One region of the Janibacter sp. DB-40 genome, then DNA from elsewhere that is predicted to be linked to it. Evidence: riboswitches for the same ligand, from Rfam matches in the RefSeq annotation. Region 1 holds a riboswitch; each other region holds the start of a gene.
The links. A riboswitch is a leader RNA that binds a small molecule or an ion and turns the genes downstream of it on or off. The one in region 1 is predicted to bind S-adenosylmethionine.

Region 1 (2,256 bases):
CGCCGGCGTCCTCGAGACGGGACGCCACCCGGCGCAGGTCGCTGTCGTTCTTGCGGGCGGCGTCACCGCTGAGGCCGGCACCGCCACGGTCGGAGTGGATGACGGTCAGCTGCTCGTCGCGCAGCTTGCACTCCTCGAAGGCCCGCTCCAGCGCGGCCTCGCCTTCCTTGGTCGACACGTACCCCACGACGATCATCTGTGCTCCTCAAGACGACTTGCTGATGGAAGACCTAGGTCGAACGCTACACCGCCACTGCGTGACATGTCTCACGAGTGCGTTGGCGTGGCGACGAATTCGGTGGCCTCCCTCACCGGGGTCGCGGGACCACGACCGAGCGCAGCACGTCGGCGACCTGGTCGCCCTCCGTGAGGAATCCGTCGTGGCCGACGAGGGAGCTGATCGTCACCAGCTCGGCACCCGGCTTGGCCTCGACGAGCTCCTCGGACAACCGCGGCGGGTAGAGCCGGTCGGAGTCGACCGGGACCACGACGAGACGACCGGCGAAGGGGGCGAGGGCCTCGCGCAGGCCACCTCGCCCACGAGCGATGTCGTGGGAGTTCATCGCCTCCGACAGCACCGCGTAGGAGTTGGCGTCGAAGCGGCCGGCGAGCTTGCCGCCGTGGTGGTCGAGGTAGCTCTCGATGGTGTACCGCGGTCGACCGTTGGGCCCGACCGGCTCGTCCTGGACCTCGCGGTCGAAGCGCAGGTGCAGCTCGGGCTCGCTGCGGTAGGTGATGTGCGCGATGCGCCGGGCGATCCCCAGACCCGCCTCGGGACCCTCGGGGTTGCCGTAGTAGTCGCCGCCGGCGAACCACGGGTCGTTGCGGATGGCGAGGATCTGTGCCTGGCTCCACCCGATCTGCTCGGCGGTGGCGTAGCCGCTCGTCGCGAGCGCCACTGCGGTGGCGACACGGTCGGGGAAGCTCGCGACCCACTCGAGGGTGCGCATGCCGCCCATGGACCCACCGATGACGGACTGCCACGTGCTGATGCCCAGCTCGTCGGCCAGGCGCGCCTCCGCGGCCACCTGGTCCCGGATCGTCACCCGGGGGAACCGGCTCCCCCACGGACGTCCGTCGGCGCACCTGGCGCCGGGGCCCGTGCTGCCCTGGCACCCGCCGAGGACGTTGATGGCGACGACGAAGTACTCGTCGCTGTCCAGCGGTGCGCCGGAACCGATGAGGTCGGGCCACCAGCCCGCGGTCGGGTGGCCGGGACCGGCCGGGCCGACGACGTGGCTGTCCCCGGTGAGCGCGTGCTCGACGAGGATCGCGTTGTCACGGTTGGCGTTGAGCTCACCCCACGTCTCGTAGGCGAGGACCACGTCGGGCAGCCGGTCGCCGGACTCGAGATCGAGGTCACCGATGGTGACGAACTTCCGGCGGCCGGGGTGGTCTCCGTCGCGCCAGGAACCCGCAGTCGTGGGGGGCCTGGTGGTCACGCTCATGATGAGGTCTCCCGGGGGCTCGCCTTGCCACACCCCTACGGTGCAGCCAGGTCATCACCCGGGGCACCCCGTCGCGAAGAGGGTTGCCGGCCAGCAAGCCGGGGCTTGACGCTGGCGCTCATGACCTGCCGACAACCATAGCCATTGACGCGACACGGATCGAGCGGGGTCCGCACACCGGACCCTCCGGCTGACCTGTCAGGCAGCCGCCCCCGAGGCCCCGTCCGGCGAGGCGCTTGCCCAGGGCCGGACCCCCGCGGAGAGCAATCGCAGCATCAGCTCGGCCAGGCGGTGGTCGGGATCGATCTCCAGGGCCCGCTCCAGGCAGATGCCGGCGACCGTGCCGTCCCCGACCCACCAGGCGAGGTGGGCGACGAGGGTGAGGACCGGCGGCGTCGCCTCGGGCGGCAGCAGCCGGGTCAGCTCGACCAGGCGTGAGCGCACGAGCAGCACCTCCTCGTGCCACCGCTCGGGAGAGACGTCGCCCGACGCACGCGCGCGCCCCTCGTCGAGCCCTGCCGCGACGTCGTCGACGACGTCGGCGTCGGGCACCCACGGGCACCACTGGGCCGCGAGCGCCGCCGCGGCGGCCGGGGTGCCGCAGCTCTCGGCCATCGGCATGGCCCCCGGGCAGAGGACGCCCATGAGGGCGTCGCGCCAGACGACGTCCCGGAGCGAGGTCGCCACCCAGGCGAGCGCCTCGTCGCTGAGGAGCGTGACGGCCATGGCCTGCGGGCGCGGGTCGAGGAGCAGTGTCCACCACGCGAGGACGTCCTCCCCACGGTCCAGCCAGGAGGCAGGCGGGACG
Region 2 (2,256 bases), 1.5 Mb from region 1:
GCGCCCCGGCGCCTCGTCCCCCGGACCGGCCCGACGACGTGCCCTGAGCGCCCACCCCGGGGCGTGGGCGAGACTGGGGGCATGCCGCTCTCCGACCCGTCGTCCCCGCAGGCGCCGACGCGCGTGCGCAACCGCCAGCTCGCCGACATCGGCCCCCTCGCCCAGCTGCGTGCGGGCCGGCTCGGCATCCGGTTGCCGCTGCTGCTCGTCGGGCTCTTCTTCTACGGCGCCTCGATGGCGATGGTCATCCGCGGCACGCTCGGGCAGATCCCGTGGGACGTCCTGCACGTCGGCGTCTCGAAGCACCTCCCGCTGACCTTCGGGACGATCGTCATCGGGGTCTCGCTGATCGTCCTCCTGGCCTGGATCCCGCTGCGCCAGAAGCCGGGCGTCGGCACGATCGGCAATGCCCTGCTCATCGGTCCCTCGGCGGACGTCGTCCTCGCCCTCCTGCAGACGCCGGAGGCCCTCGGGTGGCGGATCGCGCTGCTGGTCGGCGGTGTCGTCCTCAACGGCATCGCGACGGGCATGTACATCGGCTCGCAGTTCGGTCCCGGTCCGCGTGACGGCCTGATGACCGGGCTGGCGCGGGTGACGGGGCGCTCGATCCGGCTGGTGCGCACCGGGCTCGAGGTCTCCGTGGTCGCCGTCGGGTGGCTCCTCGGCGGTGTCGTCGGTGTCGGCACCGTGCTCTACGCCGTCGCCATCGGGCCCCTCGCGCAGCTCTTCCTGCCGCTCTTCACGGTCGAGCTGACCCCCCGGCGTCCGGATGCCGGACCGTCAGACACATAACTGGACATTATGGGTCGCAATATGTGACGTTATGTCTTGGTCATGAGTCCCAGCGCGAAGCCCCGGCTTGCTGGGCGGCAACCCTCCACCCTCGGTGGGGTGCCCCGGGTGAGGACCTGGACGCGGTCGACCGGCCGCGTCAAGCGCGGGTTCACCTGAGCCCTGGACGAAAGAGTCATGCCATGAGCCAGACGATCGACGAGACCACCACCGACCCGAACCTGGTGACCACCTCGGTCACCGGCGCCCTCGTGCGCGGCACCGCCACGGAGGTCACCCTCTCGGCGCGCCAGCACACCTTCACCATCGACGAGCCGGCCGGTCTCGGTGGCACCGACCTCGGCGCCAACCCCGTCGAGCACCTGCTCGGCGCGCTCGCCTCCTGCACGGTCATCACCTACCAGGTGTGGGCGGAGAAGCTGGGCCTGCGCCTGGACGGAGTGGACGTCGCGCTCTCCGGCGACATCGACCTGCGGGGTTTCTTCGGCACCGCCGAGGGCGTGCGGCCGGGCTTCCGGGGCATCGACCTCGAGGTCACCCTGACCGGCCCGGAGAGTGACGCGGACTACCGCCGCCTCGAGGAGGCCGTCTCGACCCACTGCCCGGTCGCGGACAACCTCACCAACGGCGTCCCGGTGCGGACCACGCTCGAGCTGGCCGCCGGCTGATCACCACGCTCAACCGTCGCCACTGCTGACTCCGACCGGCAGCGGAGTCAGCCCACGTCGTCCGGTCTGCAGCCCGCAGGGGGTGTTGCAGGCCGGGCGCCGTGCTGTCCGGCCGCCGGGGGCTAGCGCACGACCTCGCGCAGGCTTCCGTCGACCCGCCGGGTCCAGCCGCGCCCGTCGAGGTGCTCCAACAACGGCACCGCGGCCCGCCGGGTGGTGCCGAGGGCCTGCCTCGCTGCGCTGAGGGTGAAGGGCTGCTCCAGCCCGGCGAGCACCCGCATGGCCCGTGCCGGTGCGTCGGGCAGCAGGACGACGTCGTCGGGCAGGCGCAGCAGCCGGCCGAGCCGGGCCGCGGCGGCGAGCTCGGTGGCCCCGAGACCGAGGTCGGCCAGCTCACCGCGCTCCGGGGCGACGAAGGGGGTCACCCGCAGCTTCTCCTCCACGGCCGCGATGCTCGCCTCCGCGGCGCCCAGTCCTCCCGCGGCCGGGTCGTGGACGGTCCCGTCCGTCAGGGCCAGGCCGGCCGGCCCGATGAGCGCCCGCACGGCCGCCTGCCCCAGCGAGGGCGGCAGGTGCGCCGCCAGCCCGAGGTGGTGGGCCGCCTCGGCCACCGGCATCCCGGCGCTCAACGGCTCGCGTCGGTGGTGCTCGCGGACGGCCGCGACGAGGCGCGCCTGCCAGTCGGCCAGGGTGGTCCCGTCCACGAGCCAGTCGCCCACTCGGACGGCGCCGGCCGGCGCGGTCAGGCCCAGCCGGCCCAGCACCTCCTCCCGGTCGGCGCCCCGCGACCGCAGCC
Region 3 (2,256 bases), 890 kb from region 1:
GCCCCGTGGCCCATCCGGCGCACGCTCGACCCGGTGGCGCTCGCGACGCCCATCCAGGTGCGCTGGACGGCCGCGAGCGGCAGCGGGAGCCCGCCCCCGGACGCGCCCTTCTTCCGCGCCGCCGGAGCCTTGCCCTTGGCAGTCGGCTTCCGCCCCGAGGGCCGCGTGCTTCCGCGGGGTCGCGAGGCGGCGCTCTTGCGAGCGGTGGTCGACGGGCGAGTGGCCATGCTCGCAGAGTAGGGGAAAGACACGCCTGACACACGCGTCACACGCGCACCAAGGCGGTAGCCTCCCCCAGTGGACTCCCGTCTGGTGCTCGTCGCCGTCGTGACGGGCGCACTCGGGATCGGCGTCCTGGTCGCGCTGCGCAGGGGCGCCTACCGCCGCCCCGACGAGACCGGCCCGCTCCCCCGCCACCTGTGGGTGGTGGCGGTCGCCCCCTTCGCCGGGGTGCTCGTGGCCCGGGCGCTCGCCGATCACCCGTGGCCGGCCCTCCTGCCCTACCTCGTCCTCGTGCCCGCCGGTCTCGCCCTCGCCGCGATCGACGCGGACGTGCACCGCCTGCCCAATGCGATCACCCTGCCGCTGGTGCCGGTCGAGCTCGCCCTGCTCGCCGGGGCGAGCGCCGCGACCGGCGACTGGACCTCCCTTCGCCGGGCGGGTCTGGCGGCACTCCTCGTCGGAGGCGGCTTCCTGCTGCTGGCCCTCGTGCTCTACGGGCGATCGGTCGGGATGGGCGACGCCAAGCTCATCGTCTCCCTCGCCGCAGTCCTGGGCTGGCTCTCCTGGGGCCACGTCCTCCTCGGGCTGTGGCTCGGCTTCGTCCTCGGCGGCGTGGTCGCGCTCGGGCTGCTGCTGGCCCGCCGGGCAGGGCGGGGCACGCACCTGGCCTTCGGCCCGTACCTCGTGGTCGGCACGCTGGTCGCCCTCCTCCTCGGCTGACGTCCCACGATCCGAGACGGGTCGTGCCCGGTCGCGCACTCCGAGCGGTGCGTCCGCTACCGTCTCGACCCAAGGTCACGAGTACCAGCGACAAGCCCCGGCTAGCTGGTCGGCAACCCTCCTTCCGCGGTGGGGTGCTCCGGGTGACGACCTGGCCGGCGGCGTGGTGTCGCCCGGCAAGCGCGGACTCACGGTCGACGCCTGGGTCCTTGACCCGATGGAGTCCTCCATGACCGTCTCCGACCTGCGTCCCACCACCACGGCCCTGCCCCCGCTCGTGTCGGCCGGACTGACCTACCGCGACCACGACGACTCCACCGTCGAGTACGCCCACCTCGACCACGGTGCGACCACCCCCGCCCTCGTCGCCGTCACGGAGGCGGTCACGGCCGCCTCCGCCACCTACTCCTCCGTCCACCGCGGCGCCGGCTTCGCCTCCCGGGTGACCAGCTCCCGCTACGAGGCGGCCCGCGAGGCGGTCGCCGCCTTCGTCGGGGCACGCGAGGACGACCAGGTCGTCTTCACCCGCAACACGACCGACTCCTTCAACCTCCTCGCCCGGGCACTGCCGACGGGCACGACGGTCTTCGTCTTCGCCTCCGAGCACCACGCCGCCCTGCTGCCCTGGGCCGATGCGGTGCGCCTGCCCATCCCGCACAGCCACGCCGAGGCGGTCACGCTCCTCGACGAGGCGCTGCGCACCCACCCGGGCGAGCACCGACTCGTCGTCGCCACCGGCGCCTCGAACGTCACGGGCGAGCACTGGCCGATCGAGCGGCTCGCCGACCTGGCGCACGCGCACGGGGCCCGCTTCGCGCTCGACGCCGCCCAGGTCGTCCCGCACCGCCGGGTCGACATCGCGGCCCTGGGCATCGACTGGGTCGCCTTCTCCGGGCACAAGGTCTACGCGCCCTTCGGCGCCGGCGCGCTCGTGGGCCGCCGGGACTGGCTCGACACGGCCGACCCGTACCTCGCCGGGGGCGGGGCCACCACCCGCGTCGGCGACGGGGCCGTCGAGTGGACCACCGGTCCGGCCCGGCACGAGGCAGGCAGCCCCAACGTCCTCGGCGCGGTCGCGCTCGCCGCCGCCTGCGAGGTCATCGCCGAGCACGAGGAGGCGATCATCGCCCACGAGCACGCCCTGCGCACCCGGCTGCTCAGCGGTCTCGCAACCATCGACGGGGTGCACGTGCACACCCTCTTCGGCGGTCGCACGGGCGCACCCGTGGCGACGATCACGGTCGACGGGCACGACAGCAGCGAGGTCGCCCGCGTCCTCGGCGACGAGCACGGGATCGGGGTGCGCGACGGGAA

Region 2: another riboswitch for S-adenosylmethionine. It lies ahead of PVE36_RS14890 (OsmC family protein); the one in region 1 lies ahead of PVE36_RS05790 (homoserine O-acetyltransferase).
Region 3: another riboswitch for S-adenosylmethionine. It lies ahead of PVE36_RS09975 (aminotransferase class V-fold PLP-dependent enzyme); the one in region 1 lies ahead of PVE36_RS05790 (homoserine O-acetyltransferase).

Annotation. Positions count from the first base shown of each region.
Region 1 is NZ_CP120360.1:1,217,141-1,219,396, reverse strand. Features, by position in the region: gene PVE36_RS05795 (universal stress protein) at 1-196, opposite strand, end outside; gene PVE36_RS05790 (homoserine O-acetyltransferase) at 309-1,448, opposite strand; SAM riboswitch class IV at 1,465-1,574, opposite strand; gene PVE36_RS05785 (DUF4192 domain-containing protein) at 1,647-2,256, opposite strand, start outside.
Region 2 is NZ_CP120360.1:3,096,278-3,098,533, reverse strand. Features, by position in the region: gene PVE36_RS14900 (hypothetical protein) at 1-47, shown strand, start outside; gene PVE36_RS14895 (hypothetical protein) at 82-792, shown strand; SAM riboswitch class IV at 831-944, shown strand; gene PVE36_RS14890 (OsmC family protein) at 975-1,460, shown strand; gene PVE36_RS16265 (SelB C-terminal domain-containing protein) at 1,583-2,256, opposite strand, start outside.
Region 3 is NZ_CP120360.1:2,105,380-2,107,635, forward strand. Features, by position in the region: partial or broken gene PVE36_RS09965 (DNA translocase FtsK) at 1-53, opposite strand, end outside; gene PVE36_RS09970 (A24 family peptidase) at 298-942, shown strand; SAM riboswitch class IV at 1,016-1,131, shown strand; gene PVE36_RS09975 (aminotransferase class V-fold PLP-dependent enzyme) at 1,172-2,256, shown strand, end outside.